Regions from separate parts of the Arthrobacter sp. yr096 genome, predicted to be linked through region 1. Evidence: riboswitches for the same ligand, from Rfam matches in the RefSeq annotation. Region 1 holds a riboswitch; each other region holds the start of a gene.
What was found. Region 1 has a riboswitch for thiamine pyrophosphate ahead of thiO (glycine oxidase ThiO). Riboswitches for the same ligand answer to the same signal wherever they lie in the genome.

Region 1 (4,250 bases):
TCGGCTCACGGAAATGGGCATTGATCCCGAGGAAGCCATGCTGCCGTTTCAACGATCGTTTGACCACTTTCATGAGCGGACCAAGCCCGGAGACTGGTACGAGTCCGTGATGAAGGCTTACGTCATCGATACCGTGTCATCGGATTTCTACAGATCAGTTTCGGCTTTTCTGGACTCCGCGACCCAGCAATTCGTTGAGCGGGTGGCCTCTCCCGATCAGGCTACCGAAGTCCTCCGGGTCCTCCTCAGGCGGGCGTTGGCCGATGACCCCAGGCTCGCCTCGCGGCTGGCTATGTGGGGCCGCCGTTTAGTGGGCGAAGCACTCACACAGGCGCAACGGGTTGGCATGGAACATCCCCGCCTGGGACCTACCCTCAAGAGCGGCGGAGATGCCCGGGCCGCCATCAAGAGGTTGACAGGAGAACTCGCCGAAAAGCATGGGCGACGAATGACCGGTCTGGGCTTGACGGTTTGACCAGCTGCAGGCTTGACGTTCGCTAGACCGCGTCCAGGGCTTGCAGCAGCGACTTGGCAGCCGCCGTCGGATCCGTTGCCTCAGTGATCGCGCGGACCACCACCACACGGCTGGCTCCGGCAGCTACCACCTTTTCTACGTTGCTGAGGTCAATGCCACCGATGGCGAACCAGGGAAGCGTAGTTTGGTTGGCGTTCTTGACCGCTTCTGCGGCAAATGTGACCAGGTCCAGTCCGACGGCGTCGCGGCCGGGTTTTGTGGGTGTTGCCCACACAGGACCTACGCAGAAGTAATCCAGTCCGTACTGGCCGGAAGAGGCAGCAATGGCAGCGTCAATCTGCGCAGGAGTGTGTGTTGAGAGCCCGATGCCGGTGCCGCCTGGCAGCAAGGTCCTGGCCGCTTCCAAGGGCAGGTCCATTTGACCGACGTGGAAGACCGGAGCCCCGGAAATACGGGCAACATCGGCCCGATCATTGACCGCCCAGAGCCGTCCGTGGCGCTCGGCGACGCTACGCAGAACCGCCAGCAGTTCCAATTCTTCGGCCGCTTCAATGGTCTTGTCACGGAGTTGGATGATGTCCACGCCGCCCTCGAACGCGGCATCCACAAAGTCTTCAAAATCGCCCTGCCGCTTGCGGGCATCGGTGCACAGGTAGAGGCGGGCTGAGGCGAGTGATTCAGGCTGGGTCATGGGAACCAGAGTAGTTCCTCTAAACTGGGCACGTACTGCGGGAGCCGCGACGTTCGTCATATGACTGTCCGGCTGAGAGGGCTTCAGCGCCGACCGCTTGACCTGATCCGGCTAGTACCGGCGTAGGGAAGGAATCCAATGGCAGGTCCCCGCCATACCAACCTCCAAGCAGATGTGGCCGTCATCGGCGGCGGCGTGATCGGGCTTGGCATAGCGCACGAGGCCCGACGAGTGGGTCGCTCCGTGGCCCTGATTGATCCCGCGCCGGCAAGCGGAGCAAGCTATGCGGCGGCCGGAATGCTGGCCCCGGTAAGTGAACTGCACTATCAGGAGGAAGACCTCCTCGAGCTGATGCTGGAATCCTCCCGTTTGTGGCCCTCGTTTACTGCCGGCCTCCCTCAGGGGTCTGAAGCCACCGGATACCGCACGACGCCGACCCTTGCGGTGGGTGCCGACGCGGCCGACCGCCGTGCGCTCGCAGACCTGAGGTCAGTACAGCTGGCAGCAGGATTGGGTGTGGAGCCCCTGGCCCTGCGCGAGGCGAGGGACCGCGAGCCCCTGCTCAGTCCCCAAATCTCCTGTGCTTTCGATATCCCCGCTGATCACCAAGTGGATCCGCGAAAATTGGCTGAATGCCTGTTGGCCGGCCTGGCACTCCACGCACCTGGCAGCACCACGTGGGTCCCCGGCGCAGAGAACGGGTTTGCCGTGACATCCCAGGCCCGCGGTTTGCTGTGGGAATCGGGAAGAGTCTCCGGCGTAGAACTTGAATCTGGTGCACCAGTGGCGGCAACCGAGACGGTTGTTGCCAACGGCCTCGGCGCAGCCAGCCTGGCTGGCCTGCCTGAAGGGCTCACGCTGCCCTTGCGTCCGGTGTACGGCGACATCCTCCGGCTCCGCGTCCCCGAACACCTCCGGCCCCTCGTCACCGCCACGGTGCGCGGCATGGTGCGTGGCGTCCCCGTCTACATCGTGCCCCGGGCAGACGGCACGGTGGTCATCGGAGCTACCCAGCGGGAGGACGGATTGTCCGCGTCGTCCAACGCAGTCTCAGCGGGAGGCGTTTACCAGCTCCTGCGCGATGCCCAAGTGCTGGTTCCGGCGGTGGCAGAGCTGGAACTGCTGGAGGCCACCGCCCGCGCCAGGCCCGGGACTCCGGACAACGCACCGTTGCTGGGACGCGTCGCCGCAACCAATGGCGACATTAACGGCTTGGTGATTGCTACTGGCTTCTTCCGTCACGGAGTCCTCTTGACACCCATCGCCGCAAGGATCGTGGGCGAACTGATCGGCGGTTCGACGGACCCCCGATGGGCTCCCTTCCGGCCCGGCCGTTTCGCAGGAGACGCGGCCACTCCCGACGACCTCATCCCAGTCCACGCTCCCAACAAGGAATCAGCATGAACATCAAACTCAATGGATCCGACCATTCAGTGCCGGACGACGCATCCGTCAGCACCCTCGTCAGTGCCATCACAGGCCGCATCCTGGACCCCCGCGGGCAGGCGGCCGACGGCGGCAAGTTGGGCGTCGCCGTCGCACGCAACTCCGAAGTAGTGCCGCGCAGCCAATGGTCTGCAACGGCGCTCGCCGACGGAGACGAACTCGAACTCGTTACAGCAGTCCAAGGAGGCTGAACAATGACAGCAGCAAACACTGAGGTCCGCACCGACGCATTGGTGATTGACGGCGTCGAATTCGGTTCCCGCCTGATCATGGGCACCGGAGGTGCGCCGAGTCTGGACGGGCTTGGCGCAGCGTTGCTTGCCTCGGGGACCGAACTCACCACCGTCGCCATGCGGCGCTATTCTCCGGCCGAAACGGGCTCGCTGTTCCAGCTTCTGGTGGACAACGGCATCCGGGTGCTGCCCAACACCGCTGGCTGTTTCACGGCCAAGGACGCGGTGATGACCGCGGAACTGGCCCGCGAAGCACTCGAGACGGATTGGGTGAAACTGGAAGTCATCGCGGACGAGCACACGCTCCTCCCGGATGCTGTGGAACTCGTAGACGCCACTGAGCAACTGGTGAACCGCGGATTCAAGGTCTTCGCCTACACCAACGACGATCCCGTGCTGGCGCTCCGTCTGGAGAACCTTGGCGCTGCCGCCGTCATGCCGCTCGGTTCACCCATTGGAACCGGCCTGGGCATCCTGAACCCGCACAACATTGAACTGATCGTGTCCAGGGCCTCCGTTCCTGTGGTTCTGGACGCCGGAATCGGGACAGCATCCGATGCCGCACTCGCCATGGAGCTTGGCTGCGACGCCGTTCTGTTGGCCACTGCCGTAACCCGTGCACAGAACCCGGTGCAGATGGGCCAAGCCTTCAAACACGCTGTGATCGCCGGTAGGCTGGCCAGGCAGGCAGGCCGGATTCCGCGGCGGGAGCACGCTTTGGCGTCGTCAGCCATGGAAGGCCGTGCAGAGTTCCTCTAGGCGCAGAGTTCCACTAGGCGCAGAGTTCCACTAGACAAGGAGCAGTCATGGCGGGCATCGGAGACCAACTGTCGCAAGCGGACATCGACGCCGCCCTGAAGGACCTCCCGGACTGGAAGTTTCAGGACGGCCTGGTGACCGTATATAAAAGTCCGACGGCGGCCGGCGCGCTGGAGTTCATCGCCGCCGTTGGCCGGATCGCCGAAGAACAAAACCACCATCCGGATCTGGAGTGGCGTTACAACAGGGTCTTTCTCCGTTATGTTTCCCACGACGCCGGACAAGCCATAACGCGGCGTGATGTCGACGCTGCAGTTTCCGTGAGCGTGGCCGCAGCCAGACTCGGTGCCGCCGCTGAACCGGGGCGCTATCCGGCGGCGTGAATGCCCTTAAAAGGCGATGACCACCACCCTGGGGGTGGTGGTCAACGCCTTTACTCTTTTAGAGCCTCAAAGCCTTGGTCAGCTCCGCAGTATCGTGCTTGGTGCGTGTCCGGCCCAGAAAGACTACAACGCCTGCGGCGGTGGCGGTCCCCAGTACGATCGGCAGGATCCAGGGGATCCAGGTCGCACCGGGCTGGTAGCCCAACCCGGCGCTGATGAAAGCGATCCAGCTGAGCACACCAACGGCCGCAGAGATCCCAGCA
Region 2 (4,250 bases), on a different contig from region 1:
CCGTCTGCGCGCCCAGTGGGAAGGCATCGAAGGTCAGGCATCCTCAACCAAGGTCCTGGCACCGGAACTGCTGTACGGCGAACCTGACCTCACCATCAAGGTGGTCCGTGACGTCTTCAACGAAGACTTCTCCAAATTGATCGTGTCCGGCGACGACGCCTGGGACACCATCGAGGCTTACGTGACCTACGTTGCCCCTGATTTGGTGGGCCGCCTGGAAAAGTGGACCAAGGACCAGGACATCTTCGCTGCATGGCGCATCGACGAGCAGATCCATAAAGCACTGGAGCGTAAGGTCTTCCTGCCCTCCGGTGGTTCGCTGGTCATCGACCGCACCGAAGCCATGACGGTAGTGGACGTCAACACCGGCAAGTTCACCGGCAGTGGTGGCAACCTCGAGGAAACGGTCACCAAGAACAACCTTGAAGCGGCCGAGGAAGTGGTCCGCCAGCTTCGACTTCGCGACATCGGCGGCATCATTGTCATCGACTTCATCGACATGGTGCTGGAATCCAACCGCGATCTCGTCCTGCGCCGCATGGTCGAGTGCCTTGGCCGGGACCGTACCAAGCACCAAGTGGCTGAAGTGACGTCCCTTGGCCTGGTTCAGATGACCCGCAAGCGCATGGGCACTGGACTCCTGGAAGTCTTCGGTGAACAGTGCGAGCACTGCGCCGGCCGCGGCGTAGTGACGCATGACGAGCCCGTGGAGCATCGCCGTGCCAACGTCGTTGCTGCAGAACACCACCGCCCCCACACTGAGACCCAGCAGCCCGCAGCCCGGACGGAACGTAAGCGCCGCCGCGGCAAGGGCGGGGGACAGGCCGTCGCCGAAGCGCCGGCACCGGTGCACACTCCCGCCTCAGCTCCGGCCGCTACCACGACGACGCACACTGAGCCCCAGGACCCGGCCCGTCAGGCGAAGGCCGAGGCTACCAGGGCCGCTTTGGCCACAATTGCCGCTGCAGCCCACGCCGCGCACCTGCACGACGACGAAGTTCACCGCGCTGAAGAACTGGCAAGGGCAGCCGGACAGCACGAGCCCGAGCAGCCCGCTGCCACCGCGGAGTCGAGGGAATCGGGGTCCCGGGAAGCGGCAACCCAGGAAGCACGTTCCACCCCGGTCCTGCGCTTCGGCGGCGAAGAAGTTGCTTTGCCGTTCGTTGAACACCACGAGGAACCGCAGGCTGCCAAGCCCGCCATGAGCCTGGATCTGCTGGCCGAAGCATTCTCGCACCTTGGCGCAGCCCCGGAAGGAAAAACGGAGCCCACGGCCGCCCCAGAGGCGGCAGCTGTACAGGAAACCGTCCCGGCGGTGAAGGCCGCAGCCGAGGATCCAGGGACCGCTTCAGCGTCACGGAGTCGTCGTGGCCGGCGCAACCGCAGCGCCAGCAGGGCACAGGGTGCGGCAAACGAAACCAGCGTGGAGCACCGTGAGGCAGCTGCTGCGGCCGCGGGCGGTTCGGCCCACGAGGCCAAGGCGCCGGCGGAACCGGTCAAGAAGGCGGCGTCGGAGGAGCCCATCATCCTCGGTGTGGGCGTACCGGCTTCCGAACTCTAGAGACTGCAGCTCCAGAAGGATCGGCACCATAGGGTCCTGCGGTATCCGTCAATGGCGGGTACTGCAGGACCCTTTGCTGTCTGCGTCCAGTCGCGCAACCAGGTTCTTTCGCGGTCACATCCAGTGTTTGCCGTTGCGAAGTTGCCTGGCAATGCTGCTTCCCGGCTACGCTAGGGGACTGACACGGGGTGCCGGGCGTTGGGCCAGGCTGAGATCCAGACCCGTTGAACCTGTCCGGTTAGCACCGGCGAAGGGATGTCCTCATGACTGCATCGTCATTCTCTCCTGTGTACCCGCTGGTGGCCTCAAGTACGCAAACCCCGAGGGTGCTGAGCATCGCTGGCTCAGATCCATCCGGAGGGGCGGGTATCCAGGCTGATGTGAAGAGCATTGCAGCCCACGGCGGCTATGCAATGGCAGCCATCACGGCCCTGACAGCGCAAAATACGCTAGGAGTCAGCGCTGTGCATGTACCTCCCGTGGAATTCCTGAGGCAGCAGCTCGAAGCCATCAGCAGTGACATCACCATTGATGCGGTCAAGATTGGCATGCTGGGGGACGCGGCGGTCATTGATGAAGTCCGCCGCTGGTTGGAAGCGGTGCGCCCCGCCGTCGTGGTCCTTGATCCGGTCATGGTGGCCACCAGCGGAGACCGCCTCCTGCAGGGGTCCGCGGAGAAGGCCTTGCGTTCGCTGCTGCCTTTGGCGGACCTCATCACCCCAAACCTCCCTGAACTTGCCATGTTGTTGGGCGAAGCTGAAGCCGACGATTGGGCTTCGGCGCTGGACCAGGGAAAACGGCTTGCCGCCGACTGCGGAAACACGGTGCTGGTGAAGGGCGGGCACCTGGCGGGATCGGAATGTCCAGATGCGTTGGTGAACACCAGTGGCTTGCTGCGTCAGGATGTGGTCGAGGTAGCCGGTCCCCGGGTGGACACGAAGAACAGTCATGGCACGGGCTGTTCACTTTCCTCCGCTTTGGCCACCGTTCAGGCCCGCACCGGCGATTGGGAAGCTTCATTGCGGGAAGTGAAGCCCTGGTTGCTTCAAGCCCTGAAGGCCTCCGATGCCCTTGATGTTGGCCAGGGGAGCGGTCCCGTTAACCATTTCCACCACCAAAAGGTGCTCAGGCCCGGTAACTTCGCCTCGGAGTTGTGGAAGGAAGCCGCCCCGGAACTCGATGCCATCTACAGGCTCTCCTTTATTGAAGGCCTGCAATCAGGCAGCCTGCCGGAGGCGGCCTTCAACTATTACCTGGCACAGGACGCGATCTACCTCAATGGGTATTCCAGGGTCCTGGCCCGTGCCGGCGCACTTGCACCCACGGAGGAAGAGCAATTGTTCTGGTCCAAGGCGTCGCAGCAGTGCCTCGAAGTGGAATCGGAACTCCACCGCAACTGGCTGAGCACGCGTGAGGCCTCCACCGTGACGGGGCCGGTTACCAAGTCGTATGTGGATCATCTGATGGCGGCATCGGCCTCCGGTAGGTATGGCGTTCTCCTGGCGGCAGTTTTGCCCTGCTACTGGTTGTACGCCGAGGTAGGCCAGCAGCTCCACACGGCTTATGTGGACGCAGGGGCGCCCTCCGGGCACCCGTATGCGGATTGGCTGAAGACTTACGCTGATGAGGATTTTGCAGCGGCAACCAGGAATGCGATCAACTTCACTGACGCCGCTGCCTTGGCAGCCTCAGCGGGGGAGCGTGCGGCAATGGTGGAAGCTTTCAGGGACTCCTGCCGTTATGAGACAGCATTCTTCGACGCCCCACGCTTATTCGCTTAGGCCTCATTTCCTGGGCGATTGCGCACGTTTCGCCGTTTGCCTCCGCGCGCCGCGGGGGAAATCGCGTTAATCGTGCCCAAACCCTGTAGGCTGTATGGGCACGGTGCCGGGAGAGTCCGTTACATCTGGTGACGCAAGTCACGTGGTAGCCTCCGGACCCGGCCTCATTTGCAGCTGAAGGTCAAACTAGCGTAATCTTGATCTTCGGTGCTTACGCCAACACTTGGGTTATGCCCCTTGGAATTGTTCATGGGATGACTCGCGGACTTCGATCAGAAGTCCACGGCGTTGAGGCACAGCGCGAACCAAGCCTGATTCCGGTTCAAGGTTCCGCACGCAAATTTAGTTATAAACGTCGAGAGAAGTGAGTACCCAAGTGGTGTACGCGATTGTCCGCGCAGGCGGCCGCCAAGAAAAAGTTTCCGTTGGAGACTACGTAACGCTTAACCGCGTCCCCGGTGGAGCCGGCAGCAAGCTTGAGCTGCCCGCCTTGCTCCTGGTTGATGGCGACAAGGTCACCTCCGCAGCTGCGGAACTGGCCAACGTCAAGGTCACGGCTGAGATCCTCGAGGACCTCCGTGGTCCCAAGATCGTCATCCAGAAGTTCAAGAACAAGACCGGCTACCGGAAGCGTCAGGGTCACCGTCAGGAACTGACCAAGATCAAGATCACCAGCATCGCGTAACTTTCGTTACCGCTGTTCAGGTTTTTCAGTTTCCCCAGAAATTTAGAGGCAGGCATTTCACATGGCACACAAAAAAGGCGCGAGTTCCACTCGCAACGGTCGTGACTCCAACGCACAGTACCTGGGCGTAAAGCGCTTCGGTGGTCAGGTAGTCTCCGCAGGCGAAATCATCGTTCGCCAGCGTGGAACCCACTTCCACCCCGGTGCAGGCGTCGGTCGCGGT
Region 3 (4,250 bases), on a different contig from region 1:
TGGGGCGCTCTGTGGCGGGACTTCAGCCCCGGCAACCTGCTGTTCGGTGCCCTGATTGCGGTGTTGGTGGCGAAGTTCTTCTACCTCCCGCCAGTGGAGCTCAGCGGCAGGTTCAACATTCTTCGGGCCATTCCTTTCGCCCTGATGTTCCTCGCCAAAGTGGTGGCAGCGAGCTTCGCCGTGCTGTTCCTGGCTGTTACCAAAGGGCCCAAGGTGCGCAGCGCCGTCGTCGCCGTTCCCTTGCGCAGCCACTCCGACCTCATGGTGACGGCAACAGGTCATGTCATCTCGCTGATCCCGGGCTCACTGGTGGTGGAAGTGGACCGATCGACGTCCACGCTCTACCTGCACGCGCTCAATATCTACGAAGAAGCTGACATCGACAAGATCCGTCAGGAAGTCCAGAACATTGAAGCGGGCCTGATCCGCATCATGGGCTCGCGCGAGGAAGTCGAGGCGCTCACAGCTGAAGAGCGTCCCGGAATGGAAGGGGCAACGCTGTGAAGGAAATCGTTCTTATTGTCACGGCAGTGATCCTTAGCCTTGCTGCGGCAGGCGCGATTGTTCGCATCGCCATCGGACCATCCCTGTTGGACCGCGTGCTGGCATCCGATGTCCTGCTGGCCATCCTGGGCGCCGCACTGGCGATTGACATGGCGCTGAACCACCACCTCAACAACCTCATGCTCCTGGTAGCCCTGGCCGTGATTGGCTTCATCGGCTCGGTCACGGTTGCCCGGTTCGTTGCTGAGCGGAGGGAACAGAACAATGAGTCCTGACGCAACGGGCGTGGATGCCGTCATTGATGCCGTGACAGCCGTGTTCCTGGTGGTAGGTGCCTTGATGTCCCTCGGAGCGGCCATCGGTTTGCTTCGATTCCCTGACCTCATGAGCCGCATGCACGCTGCCACCAAGCCGCAGGTCCTTGGGCTGTTCCTCATGCTCGCCGCCATCGGTCTGCAGATGCGCACCTGGTGGGTGTGGCCGGTCCTGCTGGTGGCGTGGATCTTCCAGCTGCTGACGGCACCCGTCTCCGCCCACATGGTTGGCCGCTCCGCCTACCGCACCAAGCACGGCCACCGAGAGATGCTCACCAAGGATGAACTTGAGGCCGTCGTCCAGAGGGCGGCCGCGGGGCAAGAACCCGGGGACGATCGCTGAACTGATTGCATGACCCGAACGGCTGGTGCGACCCGAACGGCTGGTGAAGCAAAACAAGCGCGGGGCCACCTCAGTGGCCCCGCGCTTGTCTGTTGTCCGGGTGCTTCCTAGACGATGTCCTGGGATTTGGCGAAGCGGGCGATTGCGCGCTGCGTTCCGCGGTTGGCCAGGACCTGGATAAGGGTGCTCACAAACGCAGAAATCAATGCGAAGGTCAGGGCCGAGCGAAGGCTCGTCTCCATGTCATCGTTGCCTGTGGGTGGCTTGTTGCCGGTGGCTTTTTCCCACCCTTTGTTGACGAGTTTGGTTCCGACGAAGCCCGCTCCGAGGCTCACTCCGGTACCCAGTAGCTTGAGGAAGAGATTCATGTGCCCAGCCTAGCTGTAAAGGCTGGCCGGCATTGTCAGCGGCGGCTTTCCCGTTCCTTAAGAAAAGCGGCCAGGGAACCCACCGGCGCCAGGACGGGAACCACCGTGTGCGGGGCGGACCAGACAGCTTCCACTGAGGTGAACCCAGCGATTTCCTTCAGCAGGAAGTACGTGGGCGGCATCAGTTTCAGCGTTCCGGCGGCCTCGGCAGCGAGAATTCCGTCCACCGGCATCCACAATGATTTCCAGGCTTCAGTGGTCTGGTGCTGGGGTTCAGCCCTTGGGGCTGGCTTGGCGACGTAGAAGTAGGTGTCGAAGCGCTTGGGCATGTCCGTGGGGGTGATCCAGTTGGCCCATGGACGGAGGTTGTCGGCGTCAATGCTCAGCCCGGCCTCCTCATTGACTTCGCGGATTGCTGCCGCCAACACGGTTCCGGCGCTCGTTGCAGCAACGTTCGCGTCCGCCCCGATGGAGCTCTGGTGCCAGTCGGCGACGTGGCGTTGGAGCAGTTCCGTGGGGTAGTCCCAGCCGGACTTGTCAGCAGCATCCACCCGGCCTCCCGGGAACACCACCATTCCAGCGGCGAAGTCCATGGTGCTCACCCTGTGCTGGACAAAGGCCTCGAGGCCCCCGGGAGCGTCGCGAAGCAGGATTACGCTGGCGGCAAGGCGCGGCTCCGCCACAGGGGTGTGGTTGGGAAACTCCTGCTTGGGTAGGTCCGTCATGAGAAATGTGCCCCTTTGCCGCGTGGATTCTGCTGGATCATTCTCTCAGGTCCGGTTGTGGGGCCTGGTCTGCGTGGTTGGGGGTGGGTTTGGGGTGCGGTGTGGGCCCTGCAAGGTGCCCACGATGGGTTGTGGGGCCTTGTGTGCGTGGGTGGGGGTGGGTTTGGGGCGCAGTGTGGGCCCCGCACGGTGTGCTGTTGGGTTGTGGGGCCTTGTGTGCGTGGGTGGGGGTGGGTTTGGGGTGCAGTGTGGGCCCTGCACGGTGTGCTGTTGGGTTGTGGGGTCTGGTGTGCGTGGTTGGGGGTGGGTTTGGGGTGCGGTGTGGGCCCTGCAAAGTGCGCCAATGGGGTTGTGGGGTCTGGTGTGCGTGGTTGGGGGTGGGTTTAGGGCGCAGAGTGGCCCTGCAACGCGTGCCGATGGGGTTGTGGGGTCTGGTGTGCGTGGTTGGGGGTGGGTTTGGGGCGCAATGTGGGCCCCGCAAGGCGCCCTGCAAGGCGCCCGGCAAGGCGCCCGGCAACGTGCCCCCAACGCCCCCGGCAAGCACCGGAAAGCGATTGTGACTGGACAGCAGCGCCCGCCACGCCCGCAGGTGTAAACTGAACCCGCCCATCAGGGCAGATTGATAACGACAGGGGAGCGCCGCCGTCGGACCTTGCAGCGATGCAGGAGACGCGAGGGCGCTGAGAGTGCGGACAGCCGCAGACCCTCGAACCTGATCCGGTTAGTACCGGCGCAAGGGAGTCGAGCTTCTCAGAGTGTCCGGATCCGGGCGGCGCAGGCCGGCTGGGATATCCGGGTAGCACTTTCCCCTCCTGTACCTCAGGAGGCAGAAAAATGACCACGGTAAACGTGAAGAAGACCAGTTATAACTGGCGCGTAGTAGACATCGTGGTGGCGGCATTGATCGCCATCGCCGGCGGCGTTATTTTCTGGGCCTGGTCCCAGGGTGCCGCGCTGGTATCCATTCCCATGAACGCGACGTATCCGCCGCTCACCGGCCTGATTGCCGGTGGCTGGATGATTCCGGCGGTCCTGGGCATGCTTATTATCCGTAAGCCCGGCGCAGCCTTGTTCTGCGAGGCTGTTGCTGCCACCGGCGAGCTCATCATGGGTTCGCAGTACGGCACTACGGTGCTCATCTCCGGCATCCTCCAGGGCCTCGGTGCAGAGCTCATCTTCGCCGCGTTCCGCTACAAGAAGTTCAACCTGCCCACGGCACTCCTTGCCGGTGCGGGCGCGGGCCTCTTCTGCGGCCTTAACGATTCCTTCCTGCCGTGGGGCTGGAACATCGCCTACGAGGCAATCGACAAGCTGGCCTACATCACCTTCACCACCATCTCCGGCGCGATCATCGCAGGCGCATTGTCCTGGGTCGCCACCCGTGGTCTGGCGAAGACAGGCGTCCTGAGCTCCTTCGCGTCGCGCAAGGCCGCTTCGGAGCCAGTCTTCAGCTGATGCCGTCCACCACGAGCGGCACGGTGAGGCCCGCCGCCATCTCAGCCGAGGGCTGGGGTTGGCGGCATGCCGGCCGGGTCCAGCCTGCCATTCAGGGCCTCGACCTCCGGATCGAACCCGGCGAACGGGTGTTGTTGCTGGGTCCTTCGGGTGCCGGCAAGTCGACGCTCCTGCATGCCTTGGCGGGCGTGCTGGGAGACGAGGAAGACGACTCCGACGAGACAGGCTCCCTGCTGATCGACGGCGCTACTCCCCGCGAGCAGCGTGGCCGCGCCGGCCTGATGCAGCAGGACCCCGAAACCCAGGTGGTCCTCTCACGTGTGGGTGACGACGTCGCCTTCGGCGCCGAGAACCTGGCCGTGCCGCGGGACGAGATCTGGGCCCGCGTCCATGAAGCGCTCGACGACGTTGGGTTGCGTACGGCGGCTGGCGGAGGTTTGGCGCTGGATCACCCGACGGCGGCACTCTCCGGCGGCCAGAAGCAGCGCCTTGCCCTTGCCGGCATCCTGGCGATGCGGCCGGGGCTGATCCTCCTGGACGA
Region 4 (4,250 bases), on a different contig from region 1:
TGCCCAAGAGCATGTCGTTTCATCGCGGGCACCGGCCCTGGATGACGGAGCTGGTGGACAATGCAAACTCCCATGCACGTCCAGAACATGGCACATCGGCCCGATAGATAGACACCCAGACAGGCGATAGAACCCGCATCGTCCGGGGCTTCGAAGACGAGTTTTCTCTTCGCGACAAGTGCGAATCTGACGGATGCCTGAATCGCGTTCATCAGCACCGATTGGGCCACCAGCGGGCCCAACGTGGGTCTTCTGGACCCTGCCAATCGTGCTCGGACAGCAGCGGCAAAAATCGATTCGGGTCACCTGACCGCCCGCGTCATGGGACACATAGCGTAGGAAGGCCCTCTGAAGCAGGGGAGCCCGGCTTCAGAGGAACTCCGCCCGGCCTTCCATGGCTGAGGACGCCGAGGCGTGCTCACGTCGCGGAATCCGGCCCGCCTGTTTGGCCAGCCTACCGGCGATGACGGCGTGTTTGAAGGCTTGGCCCATCTGCACGGGGTTCTGCGCGCGGGTCACTGCCGTCGCCAGCAGAACGGCGTCACAACCCAGTTCCATGGCAAGTGCGGCGTCGGAAGCTGTTCCGATCCCGGCGTCCAGCACCACCGGCACGGAAGCCCGGGACACGATGAGTTCGATGTTATGCGGGTTCAGGATGCCCAGGCCGGTGCCGATGGGCGAGCCCAGCGGCATGACCGCAGTGGCGCCGAGGTTCTCGAGGCGAAGGGCAAGCACGGGATCATCGTTGGTGTAGGCGAACACCTTGAAGCCCCGGTTCACCAGTTGCTCGGTGGCGTCCACCAGTTCAACGGCGTCCGGGAGCAGCGTGTGCTCGTCCGCGATGACTTCCAGCTTGACCCAGTCAGTCTCCAGTGCCTCACGTGCCAGTTCCGCCGTCATCACAGCGTCCGTCGCGGTGAAACAGCCCGCGGTGTTCGGGAGCACCCGGATGTTGTTGTCCACCAGCAGTTGGAAGAGCGAACCCGTTTCGGCCGGCGAATAGCGTCGCATGGCCACGGTGGTGAGCTCGGTTCCGGATGCCAGGAGCGCGGCACCGAGCCCGTCCAGGCTCGGCGCACCTCCAGTGCCCATGATCAGGCGGGACCCGAATTCGACGCCGTCGATCACCAAGGCGTCAGTGCGGATTTCGGTGCTTGCTTCGGTCATGGTTCAGCCTCCCTGTACTGCGGTAACAAGTTCGAGTTCATCGCCGTCGGCCAGCGGAGTAGCCGCCCACTGGCTGCGCAGTACCACCTCGGAATTGCGGACGACGGCGACACCCAGCTTCCCGCCGTCGGCCGCCTGCCCGCGGTGGTCCAGGACGCGGCTGGTAACCGCGGTGACGAGCGTGCTGACAGAGGCGTCTGCGGGCACCTGGTGGGCGGCGCCGTTAAGCTTGATGTTCATGCTGTTTCCTTGCTGTGGAGTTGAGGGCAACCCGGGGTCACAAACCGGGATGACTCGAGCATGAGCTCCAGGAGGTCTTCTTCCTGGTAGTGCAGCTCACTGACAGGCGCCAGCATTCCGGCAGCCGCGACTGTCGCTCCCGTGGCGGGCGTCGGATCGATGAGTGCTACGGAGCGGCCCAGCTTCCGCACTTGATGGGCAATGCCCAGGCCGATGACGCCTCCGCCAATGACAGCGACATCTGCGTGAATGGCTTCTGCCATCTGATTCCTTCCCTACGCCGGTACTAGCCGGATCAGGTCAAGCGGTCGGCTCTTAAGCCCTCTCAGCCGGACGGTCACAATGACGGTCGTCGCGGCTCCCGCGGTACGTGCCCAGTTTAGAGGAACTACTGTGGTTTCCATGACCCAGCATGAATCCCTCGCCTCGGCCCGCCTCTACCTGTGCACTGACGCGCGCAAACGACAAGGCGATTTTGAAGACTTCGTGGACGCAGCCTTCCAGGGCGGAGTGGACATCATCCAGCTCCGCGACAAGACGATCGAAGCGGCCGAGGAGTTGGAGTTGCTGGCCGTCCTGCGCAGCGTCGCGGAACGGCATGGGCGGCTGTGGGCAGTGAACGACCGGGCCGATATCGCCAGTGTTTCCGGGGCTCCCGTGTTCCATGTGGGCCAAAAGGACCTGCCCCTGGAGATCGCCCGCACCTTCCTCCCCGCCCCTGCCGTAATAGGCTTGTCCACCCACACTCCCGAGCAGGTCAATGCGGCCATCACGGCCTCGCCCGGCGACGCGGGACTGGATTACTTCTGTGTCGGCCCCGTGTGGGCGACCCCCACCAAGCCCGGCCGTGAAGCCGTGGGAACCGGCTTGGTCACATATGCCGCAGAGGCGATCAGGCGCGCGGAGGAGACCACCGGCGGGGCCGTTGATTTGCCTTGGTTCGCAATCGGGGGAATCGACCTCGGCAACGTCGAAGAAGTAGTTGCCGCCGGCGCCAGCCGCATCGTCGTCGTCCGCGCCATCACTGAAGCGGAAGATCCGACGGCGGCAGCCAAGTCGCTGCTCGAAGCCCTCGACGCCGCTTAACGGTCCTCAGGGACGCAGATCGTCGGCGTCCCCATATTCGAGTCCGCGGTGGGGATTACTGTCCGGGTAGTTTCCGGGTGTGAGGAAGCTGATGGATTTGAGGTTGCTCATGAGGCGTCTTCCAGGTTGAGGGGGGCGGCTTCGGGGACGCGGTGGGCCACGGTTTCGGGTAGGCCGAGGTTTTCCCGCAGGGTGTTTCCCGGATACCCGGAAGGGTAGATCCCCCGTTCCTGCAAGGCCGGGACAAGCAGGTCCACGACGTCGTTCAGTCCGTCGGGGAAGGCATGCGGGGTGACGTTGAGGCCGTCGAAGGCGTCCGAGCGGACGTAGTGGGCCAACTGGTCCGCAACTGTGGATGCAGAGCCGATGAACCCGCGCCGTTCGGAGAGGTGGTGGACCGGCTGCCGGAGGCTGTAGTTGTGCTCATCGGCAAGTGCACGCCATTGCCGCGACTTCACCGTGGGCTCGTGGCCGGTGTGGACAATGCCGTGGGTGTGGCTTTGCCGGGAGGCTACGGGCTCGAAGGAAGGAAGCGGACCATCCAGGTCAACGGCAGACAGGTCCGTACCCCACACACTCTCGATTGACTGCAGCACGGTGCGGTCATTGAGGGCGAACTCCTTGTAATACGCGGCCTTCTCGGCAGCTTCGGCGTCCGTTTCCGCCACGACGAGGTTGGCGCCGGGGAAGATCTTGATGTCGTCCCCGGGCCTTCCGTATGAACGGGCGCGGCGACGGATGTCCGCCGTGAACGCCACGGCGTCGTCGAATTCTATGTGGTGGGTGAAGATTCCTTCGGCCCTCCGTGCGGCGAAGTCGCGGCCTTCAGCCGAATCCCCGGCCTGGAAATACACCGGCTGGCCTTGCGGGCTCCCGGGCACCTGGGGCCTGGCATCGATGCTGCGGAATTTCCCTTGGCGGCGGACCTGACGAGGCTCCGCGGACCAGGACTCGGCGTCACGGCTCCCGGCGATGGGACCGAATCCGTCCCACAGATCCTGCACCGCGGCCACGTAGTCCTCGGCATGCGTATAGCGCTCCGTATTCGGCAGGAAGCCCCCGCGGCGGAAGTTCTCCCCGGTCCAGGCGTTGTCTGTCGTCACGATGTTCCACCCGGCTCTTCCCGCGCGGCGGAGCCACCGGCCACCATTCAAGGCCAGCACACCCGCGCCGGACGCTGACGTGGGAAAACGCTGCATGACAACTTTGGACGAGTTATTTCATCTACTTCTACTCGTCCCACTCTAACGCCGATAACGGACGTTATGACAACCTACAGTCTGCGTAACTCATCAGATGAATCAATTCACCCAATCCCCTGATCCTGCCGGATCGGCCTGTGACGAGCTTGGACGGTATCCAATATCTCTTCCCTTTGGAGTCAATCGTGTGGGGCCACCCAATGCCCCAGACGCAATGCGGCAAAGACGACGATGGACCGCGACCGGGAAGAACCATCGGACTCCTCAAAGATGAGCTGACTAGGTCGCTCAACACAGACCCGGAAGAAACAGATTTGCAACCCATAGCTCATGAGGGCACTTTAGGTCCCCACAAAGCGCTCGGGAACTGCCCACCTCGCGTTACATCTCAGAAGCCCTAGATCGTTGTCGAGACCCTTTGGGAACCGCCCCTTCATGCCCGGCTACTGAACTCCTGTTTTACTTCCTCCGTGTAATCCAGAGTGTCCACGAAACCTTCAGATGAATTATGCATCGCGACAATCAACCCTGCGGCCATCGCCAAGCCTTCGCCAG

Region 2: another riboswitch for thiamine pyrophosphate. It lies ahead of thiD (bifunctional hydroxymethylpyrimidine kinase/phosphomethylpyrimidine kinase); the one in region 1 lies ahead of thiO (glycine oxidase ThiO).
Region 3: another riboswitch for thiamine pyrophosphate. It lies ahead of BMY91_RS13725 (ECF transporter S component); the one in region 1 lies ahead of thiO (glycine oxidase ThiO).
Region 4: another riboswitch for thiamine pyrophosphate. It lies ahead of BMY91_RS21880 (FAD-dependent oxidoreductase); the one in region 1 lies ahead of thiO (glycine oxidase ThiO).

What each region holds. Positions count from the first base shown of each region.
Region 1 is NZ_FNYI01000001.1:672,724-676,973, forward strand. It holds gene BMY91_RS03210 (ferritin-like fold-containing protein) at 1-475, shown strand, start outside; gene thiE (thiamine phosphate synthase) at 498-1,166, opposite strand; TPP riboswitch at 1,194-1,312, shown strand; gene thiO (glycine oxidase ThiO) at 1,305-2,570, shown strand; gene thiS (sulfur carrier protein ThiS) at 2,567-2,803, shown strand; gene BMY91_RS03230 (thiazole synthase) at 2,807-3,604, shown strand; gene BMY91_RS03235 (4a-hydroxytetrahydrobiopterin dehydratase) at 3,652-3,987, shown strand; gene BMY91_RS03240 (cytochrome c-type biogenesis protein) at 4,046-4,250, opposite strand, start outside.
Region 2 is NZ_FNYI01000010.1:51,195-55,444, reverse strand. It holds gene BMY91_RS20175 (Rne/Rng family ribonuclease) at 1-1,561, shown strand, start outside; TPP riboswitch at 1,736-1,834, shown strand; gene thiD (bifunctional hydroxymethylpyrimidine kinase/phosphomethylpyrimidine kinase) at 1,825-3,342, shown strand; gene rplU (50S ribosomal protein L21) at 3,719-4,027, shown strand; gene rpmA (50S ribosomal protein L27) at 4,089-4,250, shown strand, end outside.
Region 3 is NZ_FNYI01000005.1:87,879-92,128, forward strand. It holds gene BMY91_RS13700 (Na+/H+ antiporter subunit E) at 1-504, shown strand, start outside; gene BMY91_RS13705 (MrpF/PhaF family protein) at 501-779, shown strand; gene mnhG (monovalent cation/H(+) antiporter subunit G) at 769-1,161, shown strand; gene BMY91_RS13715 (DUF4235 domain-containing protein) at 1,269-1,529, opposite strand; gene BMY91_RS13720 (NUDIX hydrolase) at 1,565-2,254, opposite strand; TPP riboswitch at 2,875-3,011, shown strand; gene BMY91_RS13725 (ECF transporter S component) at 3,089-3,709, shown strand; gene BMY91_RS13730 (ABC transporter ATP-binding protein) at 3,709-4,250, shown strand, end outside.
Region 4 is NZ_FNYI01000013.1:78,173-82,422, forward strand. It holds gene BMY91_RS21865 (amylo-alpha-1,6-glucosidase) at 1-107, shown strand, start outside; gene BMY91_RS21870 (thiazole synthase) at 370-1,167, opposite strand; gene thiS (sulfur carrier protein ThiS) at 1,171-1,407, opposite strand; partial or broken gene BMY91_RS21880 (FAD-dependent oxidoreductase) at 1,452-1,670, opposite strand; TPP riboswitch at 1,662-1,782, opposite strand; gene thiE (thiamine phosphate synthase) at 1,810-2,493, shown strand; gene BMY91_RS21890 (LLM class flavin-dependent oxidoreductase) at 2,601-3,692, opposite strand; gene BMY91_RS21895 (S1 family peptidase) at 4,129-4,250, opposite strand, start outside.